Lujinxingia sediminis: one gene and its partner. The protein of the gene in region 1 binds, or shares a complex with, the protein of each later gene. Links are inferred from orthologs where the notes say so. Each region holds a gene or a part of one and is shown in the gene's direction. Other genes may lie near its edges. The genes, in order: secY and secA.

Evidence for each region.
Region 2: the proteins of secY (region 1) and secA are in contact, whole or in part, in a crystal structure (PDB 3DIN), measured with the Thermotoga maritima proteins. The link is inferred for Lujinxingia sediminis from one-to-one orthologs. Residues at the interface, in WP_004081795.1 of Thermotoga maritima: Glu108, Gly109, Glu110, Glu111, Ala236, Glu237, Arg238, Arg239, Ile240, Thr241, Ile242, Gln243, Tyr244, Ala245, Arg246, Arg247, Val248, Thr249, Gly250, Arg251, Arg252, Val253, Tyr254, Gly256, Ala257, Ser258, Thr259, Tyr260, Leu261, Pro262; in WP_004082002.1 of Thermotoga maritima: Glu261, Ala262, Arg263, Lys300, Ala301, Arg302, Thr303, Ile304, Ile305, Leu323, Tyr324, Asp325, Pro326, Val329, Ser330, Tyr333, Ile336, Lys340, Phe345, Val349, Glu363, Phe364, Tyr374, Ser375, Gly376, Gly377, Glu393, Ile395, Thr482, Ser483.

What each region holds. Positions count from the first base shown.
Region 1 is NZ_SADD01000013.1:55,953-65,265, forward strand. Bases 6,364-9,269 are described here. They hold secY (preprotein translocase subunit SecY), read left to right. Parts: upstream 6,364-7,091; coding sequence 7,092-8,447; downstream 8,448-9,269. Other genes in these bases: rpmD (50S ribosomal protein L30), read left to right, coding at 6,456-6,641; rplO (50S ribosomal protein L15), read left to right, coding at 6,644-7,090; EA187_RS16925 (adenylate kinase), read left to right, coding at 8,554-9,195. Outside these bases: rpsS (30S ribosomal protein S19), read left to right, coding at 1-186; rplV (50S ribosomal protein L22), read left to right, coding at 325-693; rpsC (30S ribosomal protein S3), read left to right, coding at 732-1,361; rplP (50S ribosomal protein L16), read left to right, coding at 1,429-1,845; rpmC (50S ribosomal protein L29), read left to right, coding at 1,842-2,030; rpsQ (30S ribosomal protein S17), read left to right, coding at 2,068-2,349; rplN (50S ribosomal protein L14), read left to right, coding at 2,443-2,811; rplX (50S ribosomal protein L24), read left to right, coding at 2,856-3,236; rplE (50S ribosomal protein L5), read left to right, coding at 3,471-4,010; EA187_RS16885 (type Z 30S ribosomal protein S14), read left to right, coding at 4,086-4,271; rpsH (30S ribosomal protein S8), read left to right, coding at 4,429-4,830; rplF (50S ribosomal protein L6), read left to right, coding at 4,854-5,390; rplR (50S ribosomal protein L18), read left to right, coding at 5,439-5,807; rpsE (30S ribosomal protein S5), read left to right, coding at 5,820-6,332. UniProt on the Escherichia coli protein: The central subunit of the protein translocation channel SecYEG. Consists of two halves formed by TMs 1-5 and 6-10.
Region 2 is NZ_SADD01000007.1:8,703-18,459, reverse strand. What follows is about bases 2,555-5,904. They hold secA (preprotein translocase subunit SecA), read left to right. Parts: upstream 2,555-2,884; coding sequence 2,885-5,704; downstream 5,705-5,904. Other genes in these bases: folB (dihydroneopterin aldolase), read left to right, coding at 5,777-5,904. In the rest of the region: EA187_RS12775 (DNA internalization-related competence protein ComEC/Rec2), read right to left, coding at 1-1,728; more of folB, read left to right, coding at 5,905-6,175; EA187_RS12760 (site-2 protease family protein), read left to right, coding at 6,214-7,188; EA187_RS12755 (hybrid sensor histidine kinase/response regulator), read right to left, coding at 7,256-9,655; EA187_RS12750 (methyl-accepting chemotaxis protein), read right to left, coding at 9,652-9,757. UniProt on the Escherichia coli protein: Required for protein export, interacts with the SecYEG preprotein conducting channel.

The sequences.
Region 1 (9,313 bases):
ACCTGGAGCCGCCGCTCCATGATCGTGCCTGAGTTCATCGGCTTGACTTTTGCCGTCCACAACGGCAAAGAGTTTGTCCCCGTGTTCGTGACCGAGAATATGGTCGGGCATAAGCTCGGTGAGTTCGCGCCTACCCGTACGTTCTACGGGCACGCCGCCGATCGCAAAGCCAAGGGTCGTCGCTAAGGCGGGTCGCCGCGGCGGAGTTTCTCCGCCTCGGCCGCTCTCTAAGACGCGCTTCCCCGTCACGAGATCAAAGTTTCCCGTCGACCGCTGCCCGCTCTCCAGGGCAAGGGCGGCGGCTCATCGAGTTGAGTTTTTGCCATGAGCAAAGAAAAACAAAAGACACATCGTGCGAACCAGGCGTCCGCACAGAACATTCGCATCGCGCCGCGCAAGGCGCGCATCGTCGTCGACCTGGTCCGTAACCGACCGGTCGAAGAGGCGCTGCAGATCTTGCAATTCACGCCCAAGAAGGCCGCCCCGCTGGTCGCCAACCTCATCGAGTCGGCGATTCACAACGTGATGAACAGCGAACAGCTCGACTGGGACACCGACGATCTCTACGTCGCTCAGGCCTACGTCAACGAAGGCCCCACGCTGCGCCGCTTTATGCCGCGCGCCCAGGGTCGAGCGACCCGGATCAACAAGCGAACCAGTCAAATCACCGTGGTCCTGCAGCCTCGCGTCTAACGTGTCGCCAGGTCCCACACGGTCTTAGGAGGTCGATTTTGGGTCAAAAAGTACATCCTACGGGATTTCGGTTGGGGATCATCCGCCCCTGGAGCTCCAAGTGGTACGAGGAGAAGAACTACGCCAAGTGGCTCCACGAAGATCTCGCGATCAAGAATTATATCAACAAAAACCTCGGCTCGACCGGCATCAGCTCGGTGGACATTGAGCGCCTGGCCAACAAGGTCAAGGTGACCATCCACTCCGCCAAGCCCGGCATCCTTATCGGCAAGCGTGGCGCCGGTATTGACGGCCTCAAAAACGAACTCCAGAAGAAGACCGAAGGCGAAGTCTTCGTCAACATTCAGGAAGTCCGTAAGGCCGAGCTCGATTCCAAACTTGTCGCCGAGTCCATCGCCCAGCAGCTGGAGCGTCGTGTCAGCTTCCGCCGCGCGATGAAGAAGGCCGTGCAGACGACGATGAAATTCGGTGCCAAGGGCATCCGCGTCAACGCCGCCGGTCGCCTGGGCGGTGCGGAAATGGGGCGCCGTGAGTGGTACCTCGAAGGTCAGGTCCCGCTTCACACCCTGCGCGCCGATATCGATTACGGCACCGCCGAAGCCAAGACCACCTACGGTATCATCGGTATCAAAGTGTGGATCTACAAAGGCGAAGTTCTCGAACGCTGATGCGTCACGGGACCGTCCTTAACCAGGGACGGTCCGACGCCATAGATGGATATCAAGGAGTCCTACAATGCTTAGTCCCAAGCGCGTCCGGTGGCGTAAGCCACACAAAGGGCGTACCAAAGGCAAGGCCTACCGCGGCAGCACCGTCTCGTTTGGTGAGTACGGCATGATCGCAGTTGAGCCTGGTCGCTTGACCGCCCGTCAGATTGAGGCGGCGCGTATCGCCATGACCCGCCACATTCGCCGTGGTGGAAAAATCTGGATCCGTGTCTTCCCCGACCGCTCCATCACCCGCAAGCCCGCCGAGACCCGAATGGGTAAAGGTAAAGGCTCGCCAGAGATGTGGGTCTCGCTCGTTAAAGCGGGTCGAGTCCTCTACGAGATGGACGGTGTGCCTGCTGACATGGCCAAAGAGGCGTTCCGCCTGGCCGGTCACAAGCTCCCGATCAAGACCAAGTTCGTCGTGCGAGGAGAAGTGCTATGAAATCCGCAGAGCTGCGTGAAAAGAACGAACAGGAACTGCGTGAATTGGCCGGTCAGCTTCGCGATGACCTCTTCCGTATGCGTCTGAAGCACTATACCGGTCAGCTCCAGCAGACCAGCCAGCTGCGCCAGACGCGTCGCGACATCGCCCGGGTTGAGACTCTCCTGCGTGAGCGTCAGGGCTGATCGCGTCGCCGACGCGTACCAAGTTTAGGAGCAAGATATGGAAGCGGAACAGCAGGCAACCGAACGCGGCCAGCGCAAAACGCGCGTCGGTCACGTCGTGAGCAACCAGATGGAGAAGACGGTCGTCGTCGCCGTCATTCGTCGCTACATGCACCCCAAGTACAAGAAGTACGTCAAAGAGCGTCTCAAGTACAAAGTGCATGATGAGACCAATGACTGTGGCATCGGCGACAAGGTCCTCATTGAAGAGACTCGTCCCATGTCGCGCCACAAGCGCTGGCGAGTTAAGCAAATCATCGAGCGCGCCCCGGCGGTCTGATCCCCCCAGGGAGTACTCTTTTGAGCGCCGCCAACCCGGCCCTCTCACACGTTGTGCGAGGGCCAGGCGCGGCCTCGACGGACGAGGTAGGTCATGATTCAAATGCAAACCCGACTCGGCGTCGCGGACAACTCCGGCGCGCGTGAAGTCCAGTGCATCAAAGTGCTGGGCGGCTCCAAGCGCCGCTACGCTTCGATCGGCGACACCATCATCGTGTCGGTTAAAGAAGCGCTGCCCAACTCCAAAGTGAAGAAGGGCGACGTCAAGCGCGCTGTCGTCGTGCGTACCAAGAAAGAGATCGCACGTCCCGACGGCACTTACATCCGCTTCGACGATAACGCGGCGGTGATCATTGATAACCAGAATCAGCCGGTGGGCACTCGTATCTTTGGGCCGGTGGCCCGCGAGTTGCGCGCCCGCGAATACATGCGCATCGTCAGCCTGGCGCCCGAAGTCCTCTGAAGGGTTGCCAGCCGGCGTCCCGGCGCGGGAAGAGGGAGATTGAGATGCAGGTAAAGAAAAATGATAAGGTGATCATCCTCACCGGAAAGGATCGCTCGCTGACCGGCGAAGTGATCGCTGTCGATCGCAAGAACGGCAAGGTGAAGGTGGCTCGCCGCAACATGATGGTCAAGCACCGCAAGCCCAACCCCATCACCGGGGAAGCCGGCGCGCGCATTGACATCGAGAACTGGATCGACGCCTCCAACGTCGCGCTCTACAGCGAGAAGAAGGGCGGTGCGGTTCGCACCAGCGCTCGCTGGCGTGGCAAGGACGGCGAGCTTTTCACCAGCAAGCGCGACGCCGTCGCCAGCTTCGGTGGTGATGAAGGCGCCCAGGTCAAAAAGGTGCGCTACAGCACCAAGACCGAAGAAGTCTTCGACTAAGATCGTTCACAGCGAGCGCCCCCGGGATCCGGGGGCGCTCGTTGCGCTTGACACATACGGGCGCGTTCGTTAAGTAGGGCGCCCTCTGTACGGCGATGAAGATCGTCTTCATCGTCTTTTTTGTGTGAGGCGCCAACTTCCGGGGCGTTAATGAGCGCCTGTGCGCTTTTTCCCGGGTGAGAAAACCGATTTAGGCTGGTGGTACAGAAACCTGCCAGCGATGGAGAACCCAAAATGGCGTTTTTGGAACAGAAGTACCGTAACGAGATCGTCCCCGCGTTGATGGAGGAGCATGCCTTCTCCAACCCGATGCGGGTTCCGCGCATCAAGAAAGTGTCCGTGAACATGGGCCTGGGCGAAGCCGTCCAGAACTCCAAGATCATCGAAGGCGCCGCCGCCGAGATGGCCATCATCACCGGCCAGAAGCCCGTGATTGCACGCGCCCGCCGTTCGATCGCCACCTTCAAACTTCGTGAAGGTATGCCGATCGGCGTCAAGGTCACCCTGCGCGGTGATCGGATGTGGGAATTTCTTGAGCGCCTGATCTACGTTGCGCTTCCCCGTGTTCGTGACTTCAAGGGCATCAGCCCGAAGTCCTTCGACGGCCACGGTAACTACTCGCTCGGTGTGCGTGAGCAGATCATCTTCCCGGAAATCGACTACGATAAGGTCGACAAGATCCGCGGGATGAACATCACCATCGTCACCAGCGCGGAGAACGATGAAGTGGGCCTGGCTCTGCTGCGCAAGCTGGGCATGCCCTTCCGCAAGTAAGCACTGTGAGCGCGTTGGCCGGCCGAGGCTGCGCGCTCCCAATCGTTTGGTTCGGCCCGACACGCGGAGATACGTGTGGCACGCAAAGCTCTTGTAGAAAAATCGAAAAAGAAGGCGAAGTTCGCCGTTCGCGAGTACAACCGCTGCCCCCGCTGCGGTCGCTCACGGGCGTACCTTCGTAAGTTCGACATGTGCCGGATTTGCTTCCGTGAACTTGCCCTGCGCGGTGAGCTCCCGGGTGTGACGAAGGCCAGTTGGTAAGTTAACCAGAACACGCGACGAGGGGTTCGGCCATAGGTGGTCGGTCCTGCCTCGGCGCACACTTCGGTAAAGGCCTCTCATCCTCACCGCGTCTGCGGGCTTCCACTAAGCCTGCAACCCTGTGAGCGAGAGGAACCGGACCGAACAAGGAGTGATCATGGGAGTGGTGCAAGATCCGGTAGCGGATATGCTCACCCGTATTCGTAACGGCCAGCAGGCCGGTCACGCCACGGTGGAGATGCCCGCCAGCAACTTGAAGTACGCGATCATCCAGATTCTGGCCGATCGCGGCTACGTCGGCGGCGTGGAGCGCCTCGATGAGGGCCCCCAGGGCAAGCTCGTCGTCTCGCTTCGCTACGACAAGGATGAAGTCGGCATGATTCGCTCGCTTAAGCGAGTGAGCAAGCCCTCTCGCCGCGTCTACGTCGGTGTCGGTGAAATCCCCAGCGTGCTCAATGGTCTCGGCCTGGCGGTGCTCTCCACCTCGCGTGGCGTGCTCTCCGATGCCGACGCCCGCGCGGCTAAGGTCGGCGGTGAGCTGCTCTGCACCGTTTACTGAGCCTTTGACCTCGGGAGAATAAAATGAGTCGAATTGGTAAACAGCCGGTATCCATCCCGGAAAAAGTCGACGTCAAACTCGACGGTCACACCATCCTGGTCAAAGGCCCCAAGGGCGAGTTGAGCCGTGAGCTCAGCCAGGAAGTTGAAGTGACGATCGAAGACGGCGAGATCATCATCGCCCGTCCCGATGACGGCCGCACCGCCCGTAGCTTCCAGGGCCTTGTGCGTAGCTTGGTGGCCAACATGGTTGAAGGTGTCTCCGTGGGCTACAAGCGCTCGCTGGAGATCAACGGCGTTGGTTACCGTGCCGAACAGCGCGGTCAATTCATTCGCTTTGACCTGGGCTACAGCCACCCGATCATGTTTGAGCTGCCCGCCTCGGTCAGCGCGACCATCGAGCGTCAGACTCAACTGACCCTTGAGAGCGTTGACAAAGAGCTGCTCGGTCAGGTTGCCGCCAAGATCCGTGGCCTGCGTAAGCCGGAGCCCTACAAGGGCAAGGGCATCAAGTACAGCGACGAAGTCATCCGTCGTAAGGCTGGCAAGTCCGGCGCCTAATCGCACCCCCTCGCCCCCGGGCGACGGGTTCACTGAAGAGGTCTCATCATGCTTAGCAAGAGCGATAAAGCGAGCAACCGGCTTCGCCGCAAGCGTCGCATTCGCAAGAAAATTACGGGTACCGCCGAGCGTCCGCGCTTGACGGTGTTCCGCTCCAACTCCGGCATCTACGCGCAGCTTGTCGATGATATCGACGGGCGCACCCTGGCCGCGGCTGGCAGCAACGATAAAGAGAAGCGCTCGGAGTTGGCCGAGCTCGACAAGACCGCCCAGGCCAAAGAAGTGGGTAAACTTCTCGCCGCGCGTGCCCTGGAAAAGGGCATCGATCAGGTGGTCTTCGATCGCAACGGATTCATCTACCATGGTCGCGTCGCGGCTGTGGCCGAGGGGGCCCGCGAAGCGGGCCTCCAGTTCTGATAGGGAGGCACTGTGGCACAAGGACGACGTAGAAGAAGCGCCGATTCGGATCTCCGTGATCAGGTCGTCGCCATCAGCCGAGTCTCGAAAGTCGTCAAAGGCGGCCGTCGATTCAGCTTTGGCGCGATCGTGGTCGTCGGTGACGGCGACGGACGCGTTGGGGTTGGACACGGTAAGGCCAATGAGGTCCCCGAGGCGATCCGCAAGGCGAACGAGCAGGCCCGTAAATCCATGATCACCGTGCCGCTTCGCGATGGCACCATTCCCCACGAAGCGCTGGGCCGGTTTAACTCCGGTCGCGTGCTTCTTCGTCCGGCCAGCGCCGGTACCGGCATCATCGCCGGTGGGGCGGTGCGTTACATCCTGGAACTGGCCGGCGTGGGCAACATCCTCTCCAAGAGCCTGGGCTCCAACAACCCGCACAACGTTGTGCGGGCTACCATGGACGCCCTCAAGCAGCTCAGCGATCCGGATGAGTACCGCCGCCGCCTTGGTCAGGACGTCAGCGAAGAAGCCAGCGCCTGATTCGGGTCGAGTGGGTCGTGTGGTTCGATGCGTCTCATCGGGCCACACTCTCGCTCACCCCCACCCATGAGCCGATCGCCGGTGCGCTTGATTTGCACTGTGCGTTCGATATAGGAGCACACCATGGCTCAGCTTAAAGTCACCCTGGTGCGTGGCCTCGCCGGCAAGACCGAGCGTCAGCGCGCCAACGTACATAGCCTGGGACTGCGCAAGATCCGCGATAGCGTGGTCGTTACCGATCATCCCACCACCCGTGGCCAGATCGCCAAGGTCCAGCACCTGGTGACCGTGGAAACGATTGAGGAATAATCATGACTGATCTTACCAACCTTAAAGCCCCCAAAGGGGCGAACCGAAAGCGCAAGCGCGTCGGTCGCGGTCATGGCTCCACCCTCGGCAAAACCGCCGGTAAGGGCCAGAAAGGCCAGAAGGCCCGCAGCGGTGGTTCGGTGCACGCTCGCTTCGAGGGTGGTCAGACTCCGCTCCATCGGCGCCTGCCGAAGGTCGGGTTCTCCAATCCCTTTGAGAAGCACTACACCATCATCAATCTTCAGGACCTTGAGCGCGTTTTTGAGGACGGCGAAACCGTCGATCTCGACTCGTTGCGTTCCAAGGGCCTGGTCAAGCGAAACCTCGACGGCGTTAAGATCCTGGGCAACGGTGAGCTGACCAAGAAGCTTTCGGTCAAAGCCACCAAGTTCAGCAAGTCCGCGAAAGCGGCGATCGAAGGCGTCGGGGGCAGCGTAGAGGTTATCTGACGTGGCAGGTAAGTTTCGAGATATACCGAAGATCCCTGAGCTGCGTCGGCGACTGCTCTTTACGGCGGGGCTCCTGGCGATCTATCGGATCGGCGTGTTCATCACCGTCCCCGGTGTCGACCGAGGGTCGATGTCCGAGATGATGTCGGGCGACGGTGGTGGGCTTCTGGGCCTTGTAAACCTCTTTACCGGCGGTGCGCTGGAGATGATGAGCATCTTCGCGCTGGGGATCATGCCCTACATCTCGTCTTCCATTATCTTTCAGCTGATGCAGGTGGTCGTTCCGGCCATCGAGCGTCTCAAGAAAGAAGGGGAGTCGGGGCGTAAGAAGATCACGCAGTACACGCGCTACGGCACCGTTGTACTCGGGATCATCCAGGGTTTCGGCATCTCGCTCTACCTGGAGAACATGCACAACTCCAACCCGGAGCTGGGCCTTCTGGTCTCTCCGGGCTGGCCCTTCCGTCTGTTGACTGTGTTGACTCTGACGGCAGGTACGGTGTTCGTGATGTGGCTTGGTGAGCAGATCACCGAGCGTGGGATCGGCAACGGGATCTCGCTTATCATCACCGGCGCGATTATCGCTTCGTTCCCCACCGCGCTCTTTCAGACCTACACGCAGTACACCACCGGTGCCATGAGCACCTTCACGGTGGGCATTCTGCTGGTGGTGGCGATTGGTGTGACGGCCTTCATCGTGTTGATGGAGACGGCACAGCGACGTATCCCGCTTCAGTACGCCAAGCGTATGGTCGGGCGTAAGATCTATGGCGGACAGGCCCATCACCTGCCGCTAAAAGTGAATATGGCTGGCGTCATTCCGCCGATTTTCGCCATGTCGCTTCTGATCTTCCCGACGACGATCGCCAGCTACTTCCAGGATCACCCGGTCGGTCAGTTCATTCAGACCGTCCTGGTACCCGGCGACTGGCGCTATAATCTGATCTACGTCGTGCTGATCGTCTTCTTCTGTTACTTCTACACGGCCGTCCAGGTGAACCCGATGGACATCGCCGATAACCTGAAGAAGTCCAACGCCTTCGTTCCGGGCATCCGTCCCGGCAAGAAGACCGCGGAGTATATCGATCAGCTTCTGACCCGACTGACCACTGCCGGTGCCATTTACGTGGCTGCGGTTTGTGTCCTGCCTTACTTCCTCATCGATGAGCTCGGCGTGAACTTCTACTTCGGTGGAACCAGCCTGCTGATTCTCGTGGTCGTTGGTCTGGATACGGTCGGACAGATTGAGAACCATCTCATCACGCGCCACTACGAAGGTTTCGGCGCGCGGCCCGGTTCGGCCGAGGGGAGCTCCCGCATCAAGGGCCGCACCCTGGATGAGCCCGAAAATATCTGAGCGCCTTTCGGGGCCTCGCGCTAAACGAACAAACCCACCGCATGCGGTGGGTTTGTTCGCTTGCGCCCCGTTTAAGCGCGCTCATATTGAGCCCTACGAGGAACGCATGTCGAAGAGACGACTTATGATGCTGGGGCCCCCCGGGGCCGGCAAAGGCACCCAGGCCAAGCGAATTGCTAGCGAGATGAGCATCCCGCATATCTCCACCGGAGATATGCTGCGAGAGGCACGGCGAAAGGGAACGGAAATGGGCAAGGAGGCCGTGCGCTACATGGATGCCGGCCAGCTTGTACCCGATGAAGTGGTGATCGGCATCGTTCGCGATCGCCTCGACGAGGATGACGCAAGTCGGGGATTTGTCCTCGACGGCTTCCCTCGCACCCGCGCTCAGGCTGAGGCCCTGCTGCAGATGGGCATTGAGCTCGATGCAGTTCTTAACGTCGTGGTCAATGATGAGACCGTGATCGGTCGTCTCGGCGGGCGTATCAGCTGCCCCTCGTGTGGTGCGGTGTATCACGAGAAGTTCAATCCGCCGGCGTCATCAGACGTCTGTGATGCCTGCGGCCATCAGGGCTTGATCAAGCGTGATGATGATCAGCCCGAGGCAATTAAGAGTCGTCTTGAGGGTTACCACGCTCAGACAGCTCCTCTGATCGCGTTCTACCAGGAGATCGGCGTGTTGGTGGCGATCGACGGAGAGCAATCTCCGGAAGATGTCCACGACGCGATCGCCGAGGTGATCGGATAAAGATCATCAACCCGGATTTCTGTCCTCACATTACGTTAGATCGGGACGTGAGGATCGCAGGAGTGTCGGGGTGATGGTCGTGCACTGTGTGACGCTTGACTTTCCACAGGGCACTGTG
Region 2 (9,757 bases), on another replicon or contig:
GTCGCCCTGGCCGACGTCGATCATATGTACCCTGAGAGGGGCTTCGTCGCCCCGGAGCGTTTCGCTGAGCGCGCCGGGGACCAGGCCCACGCCCCAGATCAAAAGGGCGATCAGGCAGGGACGAAGGCGTAAGCCGCCGCGTACCGCCAGCCAGCAGGCCACCCACATCGCCGCCCACTCCAGGCGATCCGGATACCCCAGGCGAAGCTCGTTGAGAGGCCAGTAGGCCACCACGTCCAGAAGTTTGAAGAGTTCGACAAAAAGCCCGGCGCCCCACCTTAAGAGCACGCCGGCCAGCCAGGGCCACACGCCGGTGAGGAGCGCACCGGCCACCATCAGAGGGAAGATCAGCGATCCCACCACCGGGATCACCACCAGGTTGGTCCAGAAGCCGCTTACTGGAAGCTCCCCGCTCATGGCGATGAGCGGGGGAAGGGTCGCCACGGAAGCCGCCGTCGAGACGCCCACAAAGAGTCCCACCGATCGCCGGTGCCGCACCCACACGCTCTCGCGCTGGCCCATCGTAGCCTGCGGCCGTAACCACAAGGGGCGCCCCTGATGAAAAAGCAGAATTCCGGCGGTGGCCGACATCGAGAGCTGAAAGCCGATCTCGAATATCAGGCGTGGTGCCCCCCACAAAAGCAGCGTCCCCACCGTCCACAACACCGAGGTCGCCTTGACTCGCCGCGTGATCAGAAGCGAGAGGCTGACCAGCGCAGCCATCAAGAACGCCCGCTGTGCCGAGACAGGGGCACCGATCGCCACCAGATAGCCCAGCAGCAAGAGCAGCGAAGGCAGCACAAGCAGCCGCCGTCTGGGCACGTAGCAATACAGGCGCGGAACCCGATCGAAGAGCAGGCGAAGGCTCAGCGCAATCAACGCGGCGATCACGCCAAAATGCAGCCCGGAGATCGCCAGCACGTGGCTTGTGGAGGTCATGTCAAAGGGCTCGCGAAACTCCGGGCGGATCATCCCCCGGCTGGCCGTGAGCATCGCCCAGGTCACCGCTAGCCCGTCTCCATCGAGATGAAGGGCGATGCGGCGCTCCAGATCCAGGCGTTGGCCGGTGAGCCAGCGCCGAAGTTTCAGCGACAGACTCATCTCCTGCGCCACGTGCACCTCCGGGCGCTCCCGCAAGGTGGCCGTGGCCAGATAGCCGCGCGCCTCCATCAACTCGCGCGCCGAACTTTGCCAGGGGGTTGTGCGTGGCACAAAACGCGCAACTCTGGCCCATCCACGCACCTCATCGCCCGGCATCGGAAGTACGTCACACGCCTGACCCTGATCCTCCCCATAAAAGAGACGCAGCGCTGGCTCGCGCCCCGCTATCAACGCGTTGAGTTCAGGCTCGTCGCTCCCTATCAGGCGAGCATCGTAGCTGTAGCCCTGTCCCATCGGCACCGGCCCGTTCTCAATGTGCACCCGGACCTCGAGCTCTCGCCGCTCCTCGCCGAGCGCTGCGCGAAGGTCGCGCTCGGCCTCCCAGCTGTGTCGATCCCGGGCGTTCATCCCAAGCACCACCAGCCCTGAGAGGCAGGCTACCGCTACCCTAAGGCCCCACCGCCGGCGCAGGCGCTGACCGTCCCCGGCCCCGTGGGCCAATATCCCCGAGAACGCTGCGACCGCCAGCAGCATCACCGCCGCGCCCAGGCTCACCATCACCGGCGGACCCGCCATGCCCACACACCAGCTCAGCGCACTCGCCCCGATGAAGCACGCCAGCGCCACGGGCACTCCCTGCGCCTCACCGCGGCTATATGCCTCCCCTCGACCCCTCAATGCACCCTCGCCAGATCACCCGTTGACAGTCCCAAATCTCCTCTGATACCGGCCCCCCTCATCGCCCTCCGAGATCTGTTGTCGCGCCTTTTTCGCCAGGCTTGCGTGATCGTCGCTAATTCTGCCGGGATTCTTTCCCACAACCTTAAGTTTTCCACCGCTTCAGGGGGAGTTTCCCACAGCCTTCCCCCTACTTTTCCACAGGGTTGTGGTTAACCGACGGTCGACCTGTGTGAATGTGCCGGTGGAACTGTGTGTGGTGTGTAGTATGTTGATTTTGTTGGTTTTTTTGTTGCGCTCGCACGATGGGGTGAGGGCGCATATCCCTCCGAAATAGCAATCCGGGAGGCTTCCACAGCGATCTGTGAAAAAGCCTGTGGAAAAAAATGGGGAAAAGTCTGGCGATCGCCCGAGGTGTCTGAAAACGCACCAGGCGCAGACCATTGTGGCCGCGAGTTTGGGCATGCATGTGGCGACCCGGGGTCACGTTTCCATCGCGGGGTCACGTTTCCATCGACCCTGGGTCAACTTTTCGGCGACCCAGGGTCACCGGTTTCGCCGACCCTGGGTCAACTTTTCGGCGACCCAGGGTCAACTTTTCGCCGACCCACGGTCACCTTTTCGGCGACCCAGGGTCACCGGTTTCGCCGACCCAGGGTCACCGGTTTCGCCGACCCACGGTCAACTTTTCACCGACCCTGGGTCAACTTTTCGGCGACCCAGGGTCACCGGTTTCACCGACCCACAGTCACCTTTCCCCCGACCCACGGTCATCTTTTCGGCGACCCACGGTCACCTTTTCGGCGACCCACGGTCACCTTCTCCTGCTGCAAATCACCGCCCCACAACCGCCATCTCCTTCGCACAACACTCCCCACACCAGCATGCCTCGCCCACGTCCTGATCGTGCGCATTGCGCCAGCAGGAATACCCCCCCGCGATCGGCCTGTTGTTGCGGCACAGGAGGTCGGGGCCGACGGTGAGTCACACAGCGACGCTCGCGGGCGTTGGCGTGCTGGCCATAGTCTGCTATGCCATGCACCGATCATCGGACTGACAAAGTGCCACTGAAAAAGCAGCGCGCGCGCAGCGGAACCACATTCCTATGAAGAAGCTACTGACATCTCTATTCGGGTCGGCCAACGAGCGTTACATCAAAGACGCTCGAGCGAAGGTCGCGCAGATCAACAACCTCGAGGCCAAATACGCCGCGATGAGCGAGGATGAGCTCAAGGGCCAGACCGGCGTCTTACGCCAGCGTCTGGAGCAGGGAGCCACGCTCGACGATCTGCTTTTCGACTCCTTTGCCGTGACCCGCGAGGCCGGTAAGCGCGCCCTGGGCATGCGTCACTACGACGTGCAGATGATCGGCTCGATGGTCATGCACGAGGGCAAGATCGCCGAGATGAAGACCGGTGAAGGTAAAACCCTGGTCGCCACGCTCGCGCTCTACCTCAACGCGCTCGAGGGCAAAGGTGCCCACCTGATCACGGTCAACGATTACCTGGCTCAGCGTGACGCCGCCTGGATGGGCAAGCTCTACAGCTACATGGGCATGAGCGTCGGGACGATCATCAGCGATATGAGCGACGCGGCTCGCAAGCGCGCCTACGCCGCCGACATCACCTACGGCACCAACAACGAGTTTGGCTTCGACTACCTGCGCGACAACATGAAGTTCCGCCTGGAAGATTACGTCCAGCGCCCGCTTCGTTTCGCGATTGTCGATGAGGTCGACTCCATTCTGATCGATGAGGCCCGTACCCCGCTGATCATCAGTGGTAAGGCCAACATGTCGACCGAGATGTACTTTGAGATCAACAAGATCGTGCCCTACCTCAAGCGCGATGAAGACTACCTCGTCGACGAGGAGCACCGCAGCGCCACGCTCACTGACAGCGGCGTAGAGAAGGTCGAGGAGCGGCTGAAGATCGACAACCTCTACGACCCGGTGCACATCGAGACAGTCCACCACGTGAACAAAGCCCTCCAGGCGCACACCCTCTATAAGAAGGGTGAGCAGTACATCGTGGAGGACGGCGAGGTGAAGATCGTCGATGAGTTCACCGGTCGTAAGATGGAGGGGCGGCGCTGGTCCGATGGCCTTCACCAGGCGGTTGAGGCCAAGGAAGGCGTCGAGATCAAAGACGAGAACCAGACGCTCGCCACGGTCACCTTCCAGAACTACTTCCGCATGTACGATAAGCTCTCGGGCATGACCGGTACCGCCGAGACGGAGGCCGAAGAGTTCCACGAGATCTATAAGCTCGACTGCGTGGTGATCCCCACCAACCGGCCGATCCAGCGTATCGACCAGGAAGACGTCATCTACCGCAGCTACCGGGAGAAGTTTAACGCGATCGTCGAGCAGATCGTGGAGTGCAACAAGCGCGACCAGCCGGTGCTCGTCGGTACGACCTCGGTCGAGAAGAGTGAGGCTCTGGCTCAGGTGCTCAACCGCAAGGGCATCAAGCACGAGGTGCTCAACGCCAAGTACCACGAACGTGAGGCCGAGATTGTGGCTCAGGCCGGCCGTAAGGGCCGGGTGACCATCGCCACCAACATGGCCGGTCGTGGTACCGATATTCTGCTCGGTGGTAACCCCGATGCCATGGCCGACGATCTGGTCGGTGAGCCGGATGTGCCTGAATTTACACCGGAAAATGAGCGGGAGCAGTACTTCAGCGAGGAGTACAAGGCCGCGCTCAACCGCTTCAAAGAGCAGTGCGCCAAAGAGAAGCAGGAAGTTCTCGATAACGGCGGCCTCTTCATCATCGGCACCGAGCGCCACGAATCTCGCCGCATCGATAACCAGCTTCGCGGCCGCGCCGGCCGTCAGGGCGACCCGGGGGAGAGCCGCTTCTTCCTCTCGCTTGACGATGACCTGCTGCGTCTCTTCGGTGCCGAGCGCATCGGCAAGATCATGGACACGCTCAAGATGGAAGAGGGTGTGCCCATTGAGCACCGCATGGTCACCCGCAGCATCGAGAACGCTCAGAAGAAGGTCGAGGGCCGTAACTTCGACATTCGTAAAAACGTGCTCGAATACGACGACGTGATGGATACCCAGCGTAAGACCATCTACACGATGCGTCGCAACGTGCTGCAGGGCTACGACGAAGATGGCCGCGGGCTGCTCTCCATGTCGCTCGATCTCTTTGAAGAGGTTGCGCTGAGCACCATCGACACCTACGCCTCGCGTCAGGTGCGCCACGATGACTGGGATCTGGCCGGACTCTCCATGGCCCTTGAACAGGTCTTCGACCTGGAGATCTCCTTCGATGATATCACCGGTCGTGATGCCATTGAGGCCCGTGTCTGGTCGCGTATCGAAGAGATGATCAGCGGCAAGGAGGCGATGCTCGATGAGGTCGCCGCCAAGGTCAACGAGCGCCGCGCCCAGCAGCGCGAGCAGCAGTCGGCCGCCGCAGCCGCCGACGGCGCGGATTGGAGTGAGCCGGAGGTCGACGAGGTCACCGGTCGTCAGCTCTTTGAAGAGCAGATCCAGAACCGCTACCTGCGCGCGATTGACCGCTACTGGCGCCAGCACCTTCAGGCCATGGAGCAGCTTCGCGACGGCATCGGCATGCGTGGTTACGCCCAGAAAGACCCGAAGCAGGAGTATAAGAAGGAGGGTTACAACCTCTTTGTCGACCTGATGATGAACATCAAGACCAACGTGGTCGAGTTCGTCTCGAAGTTCGAGGTGGAGCAGCCCGAGTCGCTGCAACAGCGTCAGGCTCCGGCGCCGCAGGTGCCCAGTAAGATCGTCTTCAACCGCCCCGGTGTGAGCGCCGAGTCCGAAGAGGATCGAAGCACCGTCAAGCGCGAGCTGCCGCAGGTCGGACGAAACGATCCCTGCCCCTGTGGTAGCGGCAAGAAGTACAAGTCGTGCTGCATGCGTAAAGAGGCCGCGGCCAGCTAAGTAACACCGACACACTCGCCGGCGGCTCGAAAGGGCCGCCGGTTTTTTTTATCCCTGAGGCCAGGCGCTCGCATGTCTTGGAGCGTACACCAGATTGAGGTCGGCATGATGAAGGTCTTTGCCCGCGGCATCGCCTTTGACGGCAAGCACGGGGTTTATGAAGAGGAGCGCCGCGACGGTCGCCACTTTGAGGTCGATGTGGAAGTGACCCTGCGTGACGCCTCCTCGGCTGAGTCCGATGCGCTCGCTGAGACGCTGGATTACCGCCACCTCGCCGAGATCGTGGTGGAAGTTGCGCAGGGCCCCAGCCGTTTTCTGGTCGAGAAATTGGCCGGCGAGGTCGTGAGGTTGGTCCTGGAGCGCCACGGTCAGGTCGAGGAGGTCTGCGTGGAGGTGCGAAAGATCGCCCCCGATGTTGCCGGCAGCCCGGAGTGGGTGGGCGCGCGATTGACGCGCCGGCGCTCCGCTTGACCGACTTGCTCCCCCCCTCTTTGCGAGGTCTTTGCACGATGTTCTTAGAGCGTTCCGGACTGCATATCTTCACCTGGCGAAACATCGAGGTGTCTGTCTCGATGTGGTACGGCCTGATCATGGCCATGCTCGTCTTTTTCCCCGCGCTCAGCGGCGGCTCGATGCTCGCCGGGTTGATCTGGGTGGTGGCGGTGACGATCTCGCTGCTTGTCCATGAGTTTGGTCACGCGCTGGTGGCGCAGCGCTACGGACTGAGGCCAAGCGTGTTGCTGCACGGGTTTGGCGGGCTGTGCATGATGGAGCGCGAGGCCGATACCGACGGTCAGGACGCCCGGGTGGTCTTCGCTGGACCGGCCGCGGGGCTGATCTTTGGGGGATTGGTCTACCTCGTGGCGAGCTTTGCCCCGCAGATCGCCTACGCCTCGACCTGGAGCGCGACCTTTGTGGGGGCGCTGCTCTTTGTGAACATCGCCTGGAGCCTTGTGAACCTGCTCATCCCGATGTGGCCGCTTGATGGAGGACAGCTCTTTCACCTGATTCTGCGCCGCTTCAAGGACGAGGAGAGCGCGCGTCGCATCACGCTCAACGTGAGCATTTTTGTGGCGATTCCGGCAGCGATCGTGGGTTTTTTGATCTTTCGCAGTTTCCTCATCGCGATCTTTGCGGTGATGGTGGTCATGAGCTGCATGAGCATGCTGCAGACGGGGCAGTCGCTGGTGGGGCGACGCAGCGGGCGCAGTCTGGCGACTGCTTCCGATTTTCATCAGGAGCTTCTGGCGCAGGCGGAAGCGGCGCTGGCCGATGAGGACTGGCGAGAGGCTTACCGGGTCTGCCATCAGATGCGCGCCTCGGGGCAGATGCCCGAAAAGATGCTCAACCGGGTGTGGATCATTCTCGGTGTGAGTGCCACTGAGATGAGCGAGTATGGCGAGGCGCTTGACTACCTGCGCCGCGCGCCGCAGTCGGACGAGGTAGCGCGCGCGATGGAGCTTTGCCAGCGCGAGCTCGCCTGAAAGTCGTTTGATATCAGTATGTTATGCGGTAAAGGCCGGCGCGAACTTCGCGCCGGCCTTTTTGCGCTCAGAGGAAGCGGCGCACGGTCTCCAGGAGTGTTTTTTCCTGGAAATCGAGTTTGACCAGGTAGCCGTTCGCGCCCAGGCGCATAGCGCGCTCCTTGTCGGCGGGCTCACCCAGGGTCGTGAGAATGACCACCGGGAGGCGAGCGTGCTCCTCGGAGGCGCGGATGCGCTGGAGGAGCTGCAGGCCGTCCATCGTGGGCATCTGGATGTCGGTGAGCACCAGGTCGACGCGGTGGCGGCCGAGCATCTCCAGGCCGTAGTGGCCGTCGTCGGCTTCCAGGACGCGGTAGCCCTCAGCGCGGAGGATCGAGGTGACGAGCGTGCGGGTGACCTCGCTGTCTTCGACGACCAGGATGGTGCGGATATCCAGCGCTCGGGTGCCCTGCACGGCGGTAAAGGAGCGCTGCCGGCGGGGTTTATCAAGATCGAAGCGCGAGTCGTGCTCGCTGCGCTCCATCAGGTCGACGACGTTGAGCAGGGGCACCACATCGCCGGAGTCGGTCAGGGCGACGCCGCGACATAGGCGCACGCCAGCCAGGAAATCGCCCAGGGGGCGGCTGATAGCTTCACGTTCGCCGAGGACACGGTCGATCCACACGGCGACGCGACGCGCACCCTTGCGAATCAGCAGCACGCTGAAGCGCTCCGGGGGCTGTCCGCGCTCGGCAAGCCCCAGCGGGGAGGTCCAGTCCAAAAGCGGGATCAGGCGCTCGCCGACCGGCACGCATACCGCGCCGTGGACGCGGCGAAGATCGTCGCGGCCCACGTCGATGACCCGCTCGACATCTTTGGCGGTCAGGGCGAATTGCCGCTTGCCCAGGGTGAAGACGAGCACGGAGTTGACCGCCGTGGTCACCGGCAGGTGCAGAGTGAAGGTGGTGCCGCGGCCGACCTCACTCTCGATTTCGATGAAGCCGCCCACGCGCGAAATCTGGCGGCGAACGACATCCATCCCGATGCCGCGTCCGCTGACATCGTTGACGGAGTCGCGGGTGGAGAATCCGTTTTCGAAGATCAGCGCGATGGCTTCTTGGTCGGAGAGGCGCGCGGCGGATTCGGCGGTGTGCATGCCGCGTTCAATGGCCTTTTGACGGATGATCTGTGGATCGATGCCGCGCCCGTCGTCGGAGAGGACGACGCGGATGGAGTCGCCGACGTACTCGGCGCTCAGTTCGATCTCGGCTTCGGGTTCTTTGCCGGCAGCCTGGCGTTCCTCGGGGGGTTCCAGGCCGTGATCCACCGCGTTGCGCACCAGGTGCAGCAGGGGCTCGGAGAGCGCGGAGAGGATGGCGCGGTCGACTTCGACGTTGCCAAAGGTGTCGACCAGGCGCACGCGTTTGCCCTGGGATTGTGCCAGATCGCGTACCGCCCGCGGGTAGTGGCTCAAGACCTGGGCCAGGGGCACGTGGCGCATGTAGCGGGTCTGGTCGTCGATCTGGGAGGCGCGCACGTTGACCTGGTAGCTCTCCTCGCGCAGCGCCGTCTCGCAGGCATCGAGACGGTGGTTGAGGTTGCGCAGCGCCATGGTGTGGCTTTTGGGCAGCTGGCCCTCAAGCAGGGAGAGCATCGCGCGCAGATCCTGACGGATGCCGTGCAGCTCCCCTAAGCGATAGCCGACGCGTCGGCTCATCAACAACGCCTCACCCGCGAGTTCGCCCAGGCGCTCGAGCTTTTCGACGTCGACGCGCAGGTTGGTCGTGGTCTGGATGCGCAGCGCGCCCGACTCCAGCTCGCGCTCGTTGCCGGCGCCGATACGTGCGCGCGTGGGCTGGGGCGCCGATGCCACAGGAGGCGTGGAGGGGGCAGGAGGCGTGGCGAGGGCGGTGTCGGCGGCCGGTTTCTGAGCCGGTGCGGACGTGTTGCTGCGGGGGGATTCCTCTTTGGAATCAAGGGGTTGTGTGCCGGCTGTGGGGGCGTTTTCGGCCGGTGATATGTGACCCTGGGTCGGCGTCTCGTTGCCTTTTTCGGGAGGAGAGGCGGCCTGTTGCGCGGCCGGATCGTGGGGGTTGACCTTTGCGGGAGCACCGTCGCGCAGGTCGTTGACGCGATCGACAAAGCCGGAGAGGTCGAGGCGCTGGGTTGTGTTCCCGGCGGATTTGGTCATGAGCGCGCGCATCAGATCGAGGCCTTCAAAGATCAGCTCGACGCGCTCGGGTTGGGTGATGTGGGCGCCGGTGGGCTCGTCGAGCAGAAGGTGCTCAGTCTGGTGGGCGACGAGGTTGACGTCGGCAAAGCCCATCATCTTGGCTTCGCCTTTGAGGGTGTGGATCTCGCGCAGGATCTCCTCGACGGCCTCCGGGTCATCGGGGGAGCGCTCCAGGTTGACGAGCAGGGCGTTCATGCGTTCGAGGCGCTCAAGCGCCACCGCACGGAATTTTTCGATCAAGGCGCCAAAGCTCATGAGGGCTCCGACTCCTCATCGCCGATGACGGGCGAGGTGTTCTCGTTGTGGATGCCGTCGCTCTCGGGCTGGCTTTCGCTGTCCTCGTCGGCGATCTGGCGG